DNA from 3 places in the Alistipes communis genome. Region 3 is predicted to be linked to each of the others. Evidence: riboswitches for the same ligand, from Rfam matches in the RefSeq annotation. Region 3 holds a riboswitch; each other region holds the start of a gene.
The links. A riboswitch is a leader RNA that binds a small molecule or an ion and turns the genes downstream of it on or off. The one in region 3 is predicted to bind cobalamin.
Positions count from the first base shown of each region.

Region 1: it holds a riboswitch for cobalamin, as region 3 does, so the genes downstream of both, nrdD (anaerobic ribonucleoside-triphosphate reductase) here and FMF02_RS04430 (hypothetical protein) in region 3, are expected to answer to the same signal.
Region 2: it holds a riboswitch for cobalamin, as region 3 does, so the genes downstream of both, FMF02_RS07385 (DUF5074 domain-containing protein) here and FMF02_RS04430 (hypothetical protein) in region 3, are expected to answer to the same signal.

Region 1 is NZ_AP019735.1:1,398,394-1,403,268, reverse strand. It holds gene FMF02_RS05780 (hypothetical protein) at 1-1,360, opposite strand, end outside; cobalamin riboswitch at 1,852-2,056, shown strand; gene nrdD (anaerobic ribonucleoside-triphosphate reductase) at 2,359-4,506, shown strand; gene FMF02_RS05770 (4Fe-4S cluster-binding domain-containing protein) at 4,516-4,875, shown strand, end outside.
Region 2 is NZ_AP019735.1:1,779,995-1,784,869, reverse strand. It holds gene FMF02_RS07395 (triple tyrosine motif-containing protein) at 1-385, opposite strand, end outside; gene FMF02_RS07390 (DUF134 domain-containing protein) at 595-1,419, shown strand; cobalamin riboswitch at 1,524-1,744, shown strand; gene FMF02_RS07385 (DUF5074 domain-containing protein) at 1,873-2,994, shown strand; gene FMF02_RS07380 (PKD-like domain-containing protein) at 3,004-4,707, shown strand; gene FMF02_RS07375 (TonB-dependent receptor) at 4,711-4,875, shown strand, end outside.
Region 3 is NZ_AP019735.1:1,104,381-1,109,255, forward strand. It holds gene FMF02_RS04420 (Dph6-related ATP pyrophosphatase) at 38-745, opposite strand; gene FMF02_RS04425 (DUF2284 domain-containing protein) at 733-1,305, opposite strand; cobalamin riboswitch at 1,393-1,589, shown strand; gene FMF02_RS04430 (hypothetical protein) at 1,948-2,358, shown strand; gene FMF02_RS04435 (TonB-dependent receptor) at 2,594-4,705, opposite strand; gene FMF02_RS04440 (hypothetical protein) at 4,702-4,875, opposite strand, start outside.

The sequences.
Region 1 (4,875 bases), 290 kb from region 3:
TATCGGTGTCGACCGTCACGTCGCCCGTCCAGATATATTCGTTGCCGGCCCAGTCGATCTCGTAGCCATTCTCCATCTCGATGAAGGCGTCCGCAATGGACGAAGGCGTATTTTTGTCGAACAGCTCCTTGCTGCACACGCCGATATAGTAGCGCGTAGCCGCATTGGACGGCCGGACGGAGATGTCGAATGCCGTCACGGAGACATTCCGGAAGGAGATGCCGAACGTGCAGTCGTCCGTCGGCACGAACGCTTCGGTACGCACCGTCTCGCGCGTCACGCCCGTCAGCGGCCTGCCCTCTTCGGTCAGGGCGAACGCGTAGACCACGTACTCCGTATCGGGCGAAAGTTTCGTGAATTCGTAGCCGTCGGGGCCGATCGAGAGAAAGTCGGTCCAGTCGAGATCGTAACCGTTGGCCTGGTAATAGGCCGCCGTCTCTTTCAGGTCGGCGACCACCGAAGCGACGATTTCGGCGTCGGTACCCCATGTGTCGAAATCGGCCTTCGCCGCCAGATCGAAATAGTAGAAGCAACCCGTATTGGAGGGCGTCACCTCCACGTCGCAGGTCGATTCGGTCTCTTCGTGCGCAATGGCGAACTCGCAGGAGAAGGGCCCGGTGCGGAACTCGGTCTTCGAGATCGCCGACGTGGCGACCCCTTCGGCTGTCATACCGTAGGCATAGGCGTAATAGTCGGTGTCGGAAGCGAGTCCGGAGATCGTCTGTTCGCCGGTGGGGCCTGTCGTAAGGAACATGTCCAGCATCTCGGCGAACGTCTTTCCAGCCAGGTCGGCCTGCCCCTGTATGTACTCGATGTCGCTGCGGATATAATCGGCCTCGGTCGCATAGCTGTCGAAAAGCGACTTCTCGACCACCATCGGAACATAGCTCGCGGTATCGTCCGACGGCGTCCACGCCACTACGGCGCTGCTTCCGTCGATACCCGACACCCGAATGTCGAAGGTGAGTTCCGGCGTTTCGGGCGCCGGCTGCAAGAGGGTCACCACTTTCTTCTCAGCACCCTTATAGGTCAACGCGACGTTGGCGATGCGTACCTCGCCCTCGCTCGGATCGAACGCAAAGCCGATCCGGCCGGAAACGGAGTAATCGAACGAATGCACCCACGCATCGGTCGTCGAAGCGGCGATAGCCTCGCCCTCGACCGGATTTTCGACCTCGTATTCGAACCACGACGTTCCGCCTTCGGGCGAAACCGAAAGGGGCGACGCTGCGACCGCCTCCGGAAGTTTGATAACGGGCGCCGGCGCCTCGGGCGGTGCGGGATCGTCGGTGTCGCTGTCGCTGCAACCGCCGGCAAGAAGCGCCGAAGCGGCGAACAGAAAAGTCAAAAAACGTTTCATAGGCAAAATGGATTTTGTGTGGCGGTAAAACGGGGCTTTCCGAAACGCCCGTCGCCCTGTCACGGTTAAAAACGATCGATCCGCCGTCCGGCCTGCGGTTTCGCTCCGGAACGGCTTGCGGCCGGATTCGGGATCGGGCACACAGGCAAATATAGCGTAAAATAATTTATATCCAAACATCGTAACCCATTGCATTTCCAGCAGTTGAATTACACTTCCGAGCCGAAAGCAGCGGTTTTCGCACGAATCGGAAGGAAGAATCGGGATTGTCGGGGCGGATCGGTCGCGGACGGAGCGATCGGGTTACGGATCGTAACCTTTCGTTTTTTCGATCTTTTCCGGAATCATCCCCCTCCGTTCCGTGCCCGAATTCCCTTTTACTGCGGGATACCCCTTTCCGCCGGAGCATCAGTCCGTTGACGGCGGCTGTTCATAAAATGTTGATAGGTTTTCCCTGCGAACGGCTGCGGCACTTGCAAAAGCACTATATTTGCATACACAAGGATGACGGTTCCTTGCCGCCGTGTCATGCGGCGGAGGGATGAAAAGGGAACGCCTGTGCAATTCAGGGACTATCCCCGTAGCTGTAACTTCCACGACAAAGGCCGCACAATCTCCGCCACTGCCGCCAGCGGGCGACGGGAAGGCGTGCCGGCCGGAACGAGTCAGAAGACCTGCCGTCCTCCCTTCGTTCGGAGCTTTCGGGTCGAAGAGCCAGACGATGCGATCTGCCCTGCGGGGATTATCTGCCCGTACCGGCGCGGTCGCTGTCGTATCGCATTCATTCCCGCAACACCGCAGCCGAAATCGCCCTTTCCGACCGTGACCGGTCACGGAGCATCCGTGCGAAGCGCCGGAAGCGCCGCAGAGGACGATTCGACAGGGATTGTCGCCATGAAGGGCGGAGAGGAGACTCTCCGTAACGCAAGTCCGACGGGATTTCATGCCGACGCCCGACCTAAGATAAGTCACCCCCTTCCGTCGGACGCATGTCAACTATGAGCAGTTCCGAAATTTTCATCACCAAGCGCGACGGCAAACGCGAGCGTTTCTCGATCGACAAGATCCGTGCGGCCATCGCCAAAGCCTTCCTCTCGGTCGGGAGTTTCGCCACCGACGAGATGCTCACCCAGATTCTGGGACGCATCCGCGTCGCGGACGGCACGACCGTCGAACAGATTCAGAACCAGGTCGAGACGGCGCTGATGGCCGAACGCTACTACAAGGTGGCCAAAGCCTACATCATCTACCGGCAGGAACATACCGAAGACCGCGAAGTGCGCGACAAGCTGCAATTCCTGATGAACTACTGCGAGGCCAAGAACCCCGCCACCGGCTCGAAATACGACGCCAACGCCAACGTCGAGAACAAGAATATCGCCACGCTCATCGGCGAGCTGCCCAAGCAGAACTTCATCCGTCTCAACCGCCGCCTGCTGACCGACCGGTTGAAGGAGATGTACGGCAAAGAAGTCTCCGACCGTTACCTCGAACTGCTCGACCGCCATTTCATCTACAAGAACGACGAGACGTCGCTGGCCAACTACTGCGCCTCGATCACGATGTATCCGTGGCTGCTGAGCGGCACGACCTCGATCGGCGGCAACTCGACGCGGCCGACCAATCTCAAATCCTTCTGCGGCGGCTTCGTCAACATGGTCTTCATCGTCTCGTCGATGCTCTCGGGCGCCTGCGCCACCCCCGAATTCCTGATGTACATGAACTACTTCATCGCGCAGGAGTTCGGCGAGGACTACTACCGGCGCGCCGACGAGGTGGTCGACCTCTCGCGCCACCGCCGCACGATCGACAAGGTCATCACCGACTGCTTCGAACAGGTGGTCTACTCGATCAACCAGCCCACCGGCGCACGCAACTTCCAGGCCGTCTTCTGGAATATCGCCTACTACGACCGCTACTACTTCGAATCGCTCTTCGGCGAGTTCCGTTTCCCCGACGGGTCGCGCCCCGACTGGGAGGGGCTGTCGTGGTTGCAGAAACGCTTCATGAAGTGGTTCAACGCCGAACGGCTCAAAACCGTGCTCACCTTCCCCGTCGAGACGATGGCGCTGCTGACCCGCGACGGCGACGTGATGGACGCCGAGTGGGGCGACTTCACGGCCCAGATGTACGCCGAAGGACATTCGTTCTTCACCTACATGAGCGACAACGCCGACTCGCTGTCGTCGTGCTGCCGCCTGCGCAACGAGATCCAGGACAACGGATTCAGCTACACGCTGGGAGCGGGCGGTGTCTCGACCGGTTCGAAGAGCGTGCTGACGATCAACCTCAACCGCTGTATCCAGTACGCCGAGCGGCAGGGCATTCCCTACCTGTCGTTCCTCGAAGAGGTGGTCGACCTTACGCACAAGGTGCAGCTGGCCTACAACGAGAACCTCAAAGAGCTGCAACGCAAGGGAATGCTTCCGCTCTTCGACGCGGGCTACATCAACCTGTCGCGCCAGTACCTCACCATCGGCATCAACGGCCTGGTCGAGGCGGCCGAATACAAGGGGATCGCCATCGTCGACAACCCCGACTACGTGCGCTTCACCGAAGAGATTCTGGGGTTGATCGAGCGCTACAACCACAAGTACCGCTCGAAGGAGGTGATGTTCAACTGCGAGATGATCCCCGCCGAAAACGTGGGCGTGAAGCATGCCAAATGGGATCGCGAGGACGGCTATAAGGTGCCGCGCGACTGCTACAACAGCTATTTCTACGTCGTCGAGGACACGACGCTCAACATCGCCGACAAGTTCCGCCTGCACGGCGCGCAGTACATCGCCCACCTCACGGGCGGCTCGGCGCTGCACATGAATCTCGAAGAGCACCTTTCGCAACCGCAGTACCGCCACCTGTTGCGCGTGGCGGCGCAGGAGGGATGCAACTACTTCACGTTCAACATCCCCAACACGGTCTGCAACGACTGCGGACACATCGACAAACGCTATTTGAAGGAGTGCCCCCGCTGCCACTCGACGAACCTCGACTACCTGACGCGCGTGATCGGCTACATGAAGCGCATCAGCAACTTCTCGCAGGCGCGGCAGCAGGAGGCTGCGCGGCGGTATTACAACCGTCCGGAACGGATCGAGGGCGGCGTCGAAGAGCGCAGCGTGGCGGCACCGCGACGCGACGAATAGCCGACGGCCATGCTTCGTTACACCGACTACGACATCGTGTTCCGCGAGATCCCCGACGAGACGACGCTCGCCGTCAACCTCGCGGGATGCCCCAACCGCTGCCCGGGCTGCCACAGCCCGCAGTTGCAGGAACCGATCGGCGAACCGCTCACCGAGGAGGTCGTGGAGCGGCTGCTGGCGCGCTACGGCGCTGCGGTCACCTGCTTCTGCCTGATGGGAGGCGACGCCGAACCGCACGAGGCAGCGCGGCTGGCGCTCTTCGCCCGCCGGCTGCGGCCCGCCCTGCGCACGGGGTGGTACTCCGGACGTGCGGCGTTGCCCGAAGGGTTCGATCCGACGGGAGTTTTCGACTACGTGAAACTCGGCCCC
Region 2 (4,875 bases), 680 kb from region 3:
CGCTGTCCGAAAAGCGGGGATTGCGCTGAGCCGGAACGAGCGACGTATAGCGCAGCGCACCCGAAGCGTCGCGATCCCAGCGCCCGAACTCCTCGAACCCGCCCGTGAAGATCACGTCGTGCGACAGCGGGGCCACCGAACGCACGATCGAGGCGCGGGGCAGTTCGTACAACCGCCATTGCAGGCCGTCGAATTCGAGCAGCCCCTTGTCGTTGCCGGCATAGAGCGTTCCCGCATCGTCTTCGGCCACCGCCCAGTTCTTGTTGGCCGCCCGATAATCGGACGGCAGCAGGTTGATGACACCGGGACCGGCGGCACGCGACGACATCGCCGAAAGCACTCCGGTCAGGAGACAAAACAGGCTGTACAAGAACTTGATCGGCATAAAAGTCTTCACGGATTAGGAGATAAAAATAGGCCTTTTTTACGAAATATCCAAACCTTCGCCCGAAGAAACGCCCCGCAGCGAACCGGATTTTCGCACGATCGAAGCTCCCCTGCACCTTCGGACAAATGGTAACATAGCATATTTTCCATCATTTATTTTGAACTTATGTTCATAATTAATAACTTTGCGGAAACGAGTTTTTTGTCATGCCGCGTCCCCGCAAATGCTGTTACATCGCCCAACCGCCCGCCGTCGCGGGAATGCGTCCCGTCGGCGGAGATAGCGTCGCTCCCGAAGCCGTCACGCTTCGGTACGACGAATACGAAGCGATCCGCCTGATCGACCACCAGGGATTGACACAGGCCGCGGCGGCCGAGCGCATGGGCATTTCCCGCCCCACCTGCACGCGTCTCTACGACCGTGCCCGCCACACGCTCGCCGCCGCGCTCGTCGAAGGGCGGCCGCTGCGCATCGAAGGCGGAAAGGTCTGCCACTCCGAACGCTGGTACCGCTGCCCGCACTGCCGGCGCATCCACACCGGAACACCCCGCTGTCCGGCCTGCCGCCGCAATGAAGACTCCGAGATACTCGGACAACCGAATACAACATATAATCCTGTTAACACTGTCATCATGGAAAAAATCGCACTTCCGACCCGCAACGGCGCGGTCGACGACCACTTCGGCCACTGCGAATGCTACACGATCTTCACGCTCGACGCCGACCGCCGCATCGCCGGCCGCCAGACGCTACCCGCCGCCGAAGGCTGCGGCTGTAAATCCGACATCGCCCCCCGCCTGCACGCCATGGGCGTCGACGTGATGCTTGCCGGCAACATGGGCGACGGGGCGAAAAACGTCCTCCAACGCAACGGTATCGCCGTCATCCGCGGCTGCCACGGGCCTGTCGAGGAGGTCGTCGCGGCCTATCTGGCCGGCCGGATCGCCGATTCGGGCGACGCCTGCGCACACCATCACGAAGGCGGCTGCCCCGAACACCACGGGACGACAGGCTGGCACCTCGCCGAATGACGGAAACCGGTGCCGACGGCACGATCCGCAACCCTTCTGCGGCGATCTTTTCGAGAGGTCGCCGCTATTTTTCCGTAAAAAGCCGCTTTCTGGAAAATTCTTCGTATTTTTGCCTCGCCGAGAGTTCCAACGGCGCGGCGAAGCCTCGCTGCGCCCGGATGAAAAGGGAATCGGGTGTAACTCCCGAACAGTTCCCGCTGCTGTAAATTCCGGCATCCGTCCCGAGCGACGGATGTACTCCGCGACACGTTCAGGCCACTGATTTCGATCGGGAAGGCGTCGCAGAAGGAAAAGTCAGAAGACCTGCTTTCGGCCCGAAAAGACGGATTCACGCCTGCGGGGTACGGGCCGGAAGCCGAATGCGCACACTGCTTGCGCGACCTGCTGCCAGACCGATCCCTCCCCTCTCTCCCGCCGCCGTGATCCCGTCCGATACGACAAAGTTCGACGACTATGATACGATTCGGAACGATAGCGGCCGCATGGTGCGCCGTATTGCTGCTGGCAGCCTGCGAAAGTTCGGGGCCGGCTGAAAAAGAGGATTTCGACACGGGCGGCAGCGCGGGGGTCTTCTGCCTCTGCGAAGGCAACATGAACGCCGGCAACGCCTCGCTCTCCTACTACGACCCCGCCGCACGCACGGTGCAGAACGAAGTCTTCTACCGTGCCAACGGCGCCAAACTGGGCGACGTGGCGCAATCGATCTTCCTGCGCGAAGGGCGCGTCTTCATCCCGATGGACAATTCGGGCGTAATCTGGGCCATCGACGCCGACACCTTCCGCGTCGAGGGGAAGCTCGAAGCGGCGAGCAGCCAGCACCCCGACGAGAACAACCACATCGTCGCGCCGCGCTACATCCACTTCCTGAGCGACACGAAGGCCTACGTGACCGACTTGTTCAGCCCCTACATCACCGTCTTCGACCCCCGCACCTGCAAGATAACGGGCGCCATCCACACCGGTCAGGCACCGTCGACGGGCAGCTACAACTCCACGGAACAGATGGCGCAGTACGACAAGTGGGTCTTCGTCAACTGCTGGTCGTACAGCAACAAGATCCTGGTCATCGACTCCGAGCAGGACAAGGTGGTGCACGAAATCGAACTGCGGAGCATCCAGCCCAATTCGCTGGTCGTCGACCGCAACGGCAAACTGTGGGCGCTGACCGACGGCGGCTACGCCGGCAGCGAATACGGGCAGACCGAACCCTGTCTCTACCGCATCGACGCTGCAACCTGGCGCGTCGAACAGGAATTCGTCTTCGAAAAGGAGGAGTACCCCTCGGAGCTCTGCATCAACGGTGCGGGCGACGTGCTCTACTTCATCAACGACGGCATCTGCAAGATGTCGGTCACGGCCGCGCACGCTCCCGTCAGGCCGTTGATCCCCAACGAGCGGCGGCACCAGATCTACGGTCTGGCGGTCGATCCCACGAGCGGGGAGATCTACGTGGGCGACGCGATCGATTTCGAACAGCCGGGCGTGGTCTACCGCTACCGCGACACCGGTCAGAGCGCCGAACTGGTCGACTCGTTCGGCGTGGGAATGCTACCCAGCGCCTTCGCATTCAAATAGGAAACCGCCATGAGAAAGACGCTCTCCCTGCTCGCCGCACTGCTCGCCGTCGCCTGCGGCGGGGACGAACAAACCGACACCTCGGCACTGCAACCCACCATTACGCAGCAGGAGGCCAACGCCCGCTACCGCGTGAAGGCGGGGCGCGAACTGCTCATCGCCCCGAGCTATACTAACGCCGAAGGGGCGCGCTTCACCTGGACGTGCGACGACGAGGTGGTCTGCCGCGAAGCCTCCTACGTCTTCCGGCGCGACAAGGCCGGCATCTACTACCTCTCGCTGCGCGTCGAAAATGACTACGGCGCCGCCGAAGACGAACTGCGCGTGCGGGTCGACGCGCTCGAAGCGCCCTGCATCACGCTCATCGAACCCGTCGGAGGGTTCACCGTCGCGGCCGATGCCGAACTGACGATCGCTCCCACCGTCGAGAACGGCCAGACGGCGCGCTTCCGATGGACGATCGACGGAGAAATGGTCGGCGAAGCGGCGGAGTACCTTTTCCGGCGGCACGAATGCGGCGACTACGAAGTGACGTTCAGCGCCGCGAACGACGACGGCGAGGACTCGGTCTCGTTCACTGTAAAAGTATTGTCTCCGGAGCAGATGCCCTTCTCGTGGGAATTTCCCCAGACGGCCTATAACGTCGCGCGGGGACGCACGATCCGCCTGAAAGGGTGGAACCCCGTCAACGCCTTCGACGCCGAATACATCTGGGAGGTCGACGGCACGGAGCGACAACGCGGAGCGCAGCTCGAATACCGCTTCGAAGCCCTCGAAGAAGGACCGCACGAAGTGACGGTCACCATGCGCAACAGCTATGCGACCCGCTCGCAAACACTGTCGGTCAACGTCTGTGCTGCCGAAGGCACCTATTACCGGCCCGCCGACGCCGCGAGCCGGGCGTCGACCGTCCGCGTCTTCGAGTACCTGCCCGCGCCCGGACTGTGGGTGAGCGGCTACATGTACGGCCCGCTCTTCACCGCCACGACGATGGCCGAAGCGTGCGCCCACGTGCAATCGCGCTTCGACATCAACTACATGATCTCGCTGGGAGCGTGGGGCGGCTACGTCGTCGCAGGCTTCGACCACAGCGTCGACAACAGCGGCGGCGGAGTCGACCTGGCCATCCGCGGCAATCCCTACTCCTACCAGTCGGAGCCAGGCGTCGTCTGGGTCGCACAGGACGAGAACGGCGACGGGGAACCCAACGACACGTGGTACGAACTGGCCGGTTCGGAGTACGACAGCGCTGAAACGATCTACGACTATTCGGTCACCTACTATCAGCCTACGCGCGCGCAGGCCGCCGTCGTCTGGCGCGACAACCGCGGCGGCGGGGGCACGATCGACCACAACGCCTACTGGAACCCTTCGGACAGCTACTATCAGCCGTGGCTGCCCGAAGGAGAGTGCACCTTCTACGGCACGCGCCTGCTGGACCGCTCGTACGTTGACGCTTCGGGGCAGACCGTCGTTCCTCCCTACGACTGGGGTTATGCCGACAACGCGGGCAAAAGCGACTACGACGGGCAGTTCTGCCTTTTCCGCCTGAGCAACGCCCGCACCTTCGACGGCCGGCCCGCCGACCTGAAATACATCGACTTCGTGAAGATACAGACCGGCCAGATGGGCAAGACCGCACTGCTGGGCGAAACCTCCACCGAGGTGCACCACATCGTCGACTACCACCTTATCGACCGAGAAACCGAATAACCCATGCGCCGCCTCACGCTCCTTCCGCTGCTCATTCTCCCGCTGCTCGCCGCCGCGCAGGAGGAGCGCCCCGCGTGGTCGCTCCCGATCGAGGAGGTGCCGGTGGTGACCCGCCGCACGATGAAGGAGATCGGCGTGCAGCGCACGCAGCTGGATTCGACCGTGCTG
Region 3 (4,875 bases):
CACAATCCCGTGTTTCGTCCGGCCGCGAAAAGCGGGATCACGCCTCCCGCAGATCGGCGAACCAATAGGCGTAGCTCTTCGACGTCCCGTCGTCGAGCCGGACGTCGTAGCTGCGGCTGAAAGGCGTTCCGAGCCGGAACGGCACGGGCGAAGCGAAGATCGGCCCGTCGTAGCAGAAAGTGTGGTACTCGCCGTTCTCGCCGTTGGGATCGGTTCCGGCGGGCAGTGACGCCACGAAATCGCGATCGACGACACGCCCTACGGCGGCACGCCCCAATCCGTCGTCCATCGTCGTCACGACCACCGTTTTCAACCCCGACGCGAGGAAATCCGCCATCACCTCCTGAGAAGATTCTCCCCAGAGCGGTTCGACGACTTCGATGCCGAACGGCGCGAGCTGCCGCTCCCTGTACGCGCGCACGTCGTGCAGGAAAATATCGCCGAAGATGAAGTGCGTCACGCCCCGCGCCCCGAAATGCGCCACGGCACGCGACATCGCCGCTCCGTAATCCGCCATATCGCCGTTCGGAGCCAGATCGAGGCGGTACAACGGAATCCCGATCCGTTCGGCCTGCGCCTGCAACAACGCCGCCGGAATGCCGTGCATCGTCGAACGCCGCGTCGAGCCGTCGACGGTCGTCAGCAGCGCGACGATCTCGTAGTCGCCCGACCGCATCGCCCGCCAGAGCGCATGGGCGGAATCCTTGCCGCCGCTCCAGTTGAAAACCGCCCTTATCCGTTCCATACGATATGTCCCGCATTGTGGAAAAATCCGCAGACGAGCGTCAGGTATTCGGGCATACGCCCCTCGACGCCCCATTTCAACTCGATGCCGAAAAGTTCGCGTGCCGTGCGGCCGACGTCGAATCCGCACGCTTCGAGCGAAGGACGCACCCGATCGGGATGACGGCACGGATTCCCGTCGGGACGGGTACAACTGCCTTCCGGGCAATGGAGACAGGTGCCGACATAGGCGAACGAACGGCCGCCGATGCGCCGCTCCATATCGAGCAGCCGTGCTTCGATCCGCTTGCGCTCGGGACGCATCAGCCGGCCTGCCTCCGACAGGGGCAGTCCCTCCTGCTCCGGCACGATCTTCGTAGCGACGACAAGCGCCGTCACATAACCCGACAGATACTCCTCGACGGAGAACCCGAAGGGCGGACAACCCCAGCTGCTCCCGTAACTGGGGCAGGCGCGGCAATATTCCGCAATCCGCTGCGCATCGCGGAAACGGGCGATGTAATCGGCCGCAGGCAGCTCAACCGCGGAATCTTCGGCACGATATCGGTATGAAAAATTCATACGGCAAAATTAGTCGATCCGGCGGCTCGAAACGGGATTTTTCGAAAAAAATTTCGTCTTTTCGAACCGTTTTTCGGACTCAATCCCTATATTTGCCCCAGATTTGGTCTTCCGTCCGTTCGCAAAACGACGGAATGAAAAGGGAATCGGGTGCAAATCCCGGACAGTCCCGCTGCTGTGAAGCTCCGCGACGTTACGAACATCTCAGCCACTGGTCCGCACGGATCGGGAAGGCTTCGGAAACAGGAGTCAGTCAGAAGACCTGCCAGATCGATTCGACGTCGGAGAACCTCGTGGACAGGGTATCCGATTCCGGTTGCAAATCGCATCGGCTGCCAGATCGTCGTTCATTTTCATGCTCCTTTTCCCGCCTCGGCAAAGCGCGAACAAGTTCGGCTCTGCGCTCGGCTTAACGAAAAGGTCGAATTGCATTCTTCGTTTCTTTGCAGCGATACGATGCGCCGTCCGGACACATCGTCCGCCCCGTTTCCGGACGGGACGGATTCGGGGAAACAGACTGCGAATACCGTCGTACTCCGGTACGGCGAATCCGCTCCCGCGAACTGCGCCGGCAGGCCGAGCGCCGCAGCGGATCGAAGCGACCGGTGAATTTTTGAAGACAAACCTCTAAAACGTAGAGTTATGAATATCGTTTTGTACGGAATTTCAGAGGAACTGGCACAACGCACGGCCATGCACTACGGCTTCGCCTTGTGCCGCCCGTTCGAGACCGGAACGGAAGAAGAAAACCGGTTCTGGCTGCAACCCCGATTGGAGAACGAGGAGGAGTTGCTCGCCTTCATCGAACGCATGGCGCAACACGACGAACAGATCGCGGCCGTCGTCGCCGCACCGACCGAGGCATCGACCGAGACGCCGATGGGGGATTTCAATGCGGTACTCTACGCCACGCGCACCGACAAGCTCTTCACGCTCGGCACCGCCACCGGCGGCGCCGTCAACAACGCCGTCAGCGACCAGACGCCCGAATACGAACTCGCGCGCATCATCGAAACGCAGCTGGGACGCGTCTGCGCCCACGAAGGGCTCTGAAAGAATTCTTTGTCCGCCGCGCCCCGCACCCCGTGTTTCGACGCGGGGAAGGCCGTCCGCCGCGGTGAAAACAACCCGCCGCCATCCGGTCCGGCGACCGCACCGCCCCCTACTTCCGGCATATCCGGACGAAAACCGCGCCGGAGCGCCCGCCCGCGGCATACGGAGCCGTCCCGCAGGATTCGCACCCCCGCCCGATCCCGAAAACAGACCGGCCGTTCCCGCGACGCCTCTTCTACCTTCTCCTGCCCCAGCGCGGCCGGATGTCAAGGAAGAGTTCGTAATTCAGGCGCGGCATCGGACGCGAAAGCACCGATTCGTACTCCTCGTTGAAGAGATTGTTGACCACCCCCTTGACCGTGAAGTCGGCCCATCGCAGCGAAAAGGCCTTTTCGAGCGAAACGTCACTCATGAAATAGGGTTTCACGCGGCCGATCTTCGTCTTCATGCTGTTGTCCGACGTGGTGAAGCGTTCGCTGTAATAACACCACTTGTAAATGAACCTCCACGACCTGTAAGTCAACCGTCCGGTCACCGAAGCCGAATATTCGGGGATGTAGACCAGTTGCTTGCCGATCGCCTTGTCGTACCAGTCGACCGGATCGCCGTTGTTGATCGAGGGCGTCCACGAGAAATTGCCGTCGGCGTTCAACTGCCAGTCGGGCGCCGGCTGCCAGTCGAGCCCCGCCTTCAACTCGACGCCGTAGGCGTGTACCTCCTTGATGTTCTTCGGAGTCCAGAATCCCTTGAAGGTGGGCAGCCAGACGATCCAGTCGTCGATGTAGGAGTCGAACCATGTCGCCTCGCCGTGCAGCGAGTAGGAGCCTCCGCGCCCCACGGCGAACGAAACGCCGCCGTCGTAGCTGACGCCGTGCTCCCTTTTCAGGTCGGGATTGCCGCCCGGCAGGAAATAGAGGTCGTTGAGCGTCGGGAAACGGAAGTTACGCGACACGGAGGCTTTGGCCACCACCCTGCCGCGGTGCGAAAGCACGTAATCGGCGAAGAAGGCGGGGATGACCGGCGTCCAGTCGTCGCCGAACATCTCCTCGCGCAGCGCCAGCGACAGCCCCAGCCGGTCCGTCGGCTGGTACTTGGCCGAAACGTAACCCGACAGCTCGACGCGCCCCTGATCGTAGCCGACCTGCACCTTCTTGCGGTTGCCGCCGAGCTGCTGCGGATCTTTCATCGGCAGGACGTTCTTGTCGACGCTTTCGACCAGATGCTGGTGCACCGAAAGGTCGGCCGTAAAGAGCCACTTGTCGCCGACGGAATATTCGCCCTCGACCTGGCCGAAAAACGTATCGATCCGGCTGCGCGAGCGGATCATCTGTGCCATGTTGCCGTTGCCGAGCGACTTCTCGAAATCGTAGGCCATCCACGTATGGATATACCCCGCCTTGGCTCCTACCTTCCAATTCTCGCGGAGATGATCCCACTGCAAGATGCCGCGCAGCGTCTGCTCGCGCTGCACGTTGGAGTAGTCGTCGTCCTCCTTGTGGTCGACCGACAGCATCGGGACGCCGCGCGACGAATGGACGTACCACGCCTGCAATCCGAAACGGTTGCCGTCGCCGGAATTGTAGTAAAGTTCCTGCAACAGGTGCAGATCGTGGTAGGCGCCGCTCTTGTTGCGTTCGACGGGATAGTAGGAATCGACGATATTGCGATCGTCGTCGTAGACGTTCAGTTTCTTGTTGTAGTTTCTGTACCTGAAATCGTTCGGCGACGAGGAATAGACCACGCGCGTCGAACTCTGCCAGCGGTCGCCGCCGTAGGTCAGACGCAGGAACTCGTCGAAGGTCGAGAACGACCCGACGCCCTGGACGTACTGCAATCCGAATCCCCGCCGGTCGGCCGGCCGCGTCGAGAGCTTGACCGCACCTCCCAGGCCGCCGCCCGTCTCGTTGACCGACGAGGTGCCGTGCAGCAGCGAAGCGTCGTCGATGAAGTAGGAGGGAATCATCGAAAAGTCGGTCATGCCCAGCATCGGCGAATTGATGCGCATCCCGTTCCACGTCACCTGCGTGTGCGACGGCGACGTACCGCGGAACGCCACCGTCGAGAGCGTGGCCCGGCCGTACTGCTTGACGAAGATCGAAGTGTTGAAAGTCAGCACGTCGGCCATCGACAGGGCGATGTTCTCATGGAGCACGAGCGTGTCGAGCCGGGTTTTCTGCACGCCGATCTCCTTCATCGGACGGCGTGCCGTCACACCGATCTCGCGGATCGGCACCACGAACGAGGGATTGTCGTTCCACCACCCCTCGCGGGATTCGGTCTGCCGCCGCTCCTGCCCGTAACAGAGGCAGGAGGCAGCGCAGAGAATAATCGTCAGGATATGCTTCATGGTCTTCCGGTCTGGCCGCCGAGCATCTGTTCATACGTGGGATTCTCGCCGCAATTCTCCACCCGCCACGTCGCGTCCGAGAGCGACGGCAGCGCTCCTGCGAAGGTCGAAAAGTCAGTCGCCGACGAAAGGTTGCCGACATAGACCGATCCGACCTGTCGCAGGGCGGA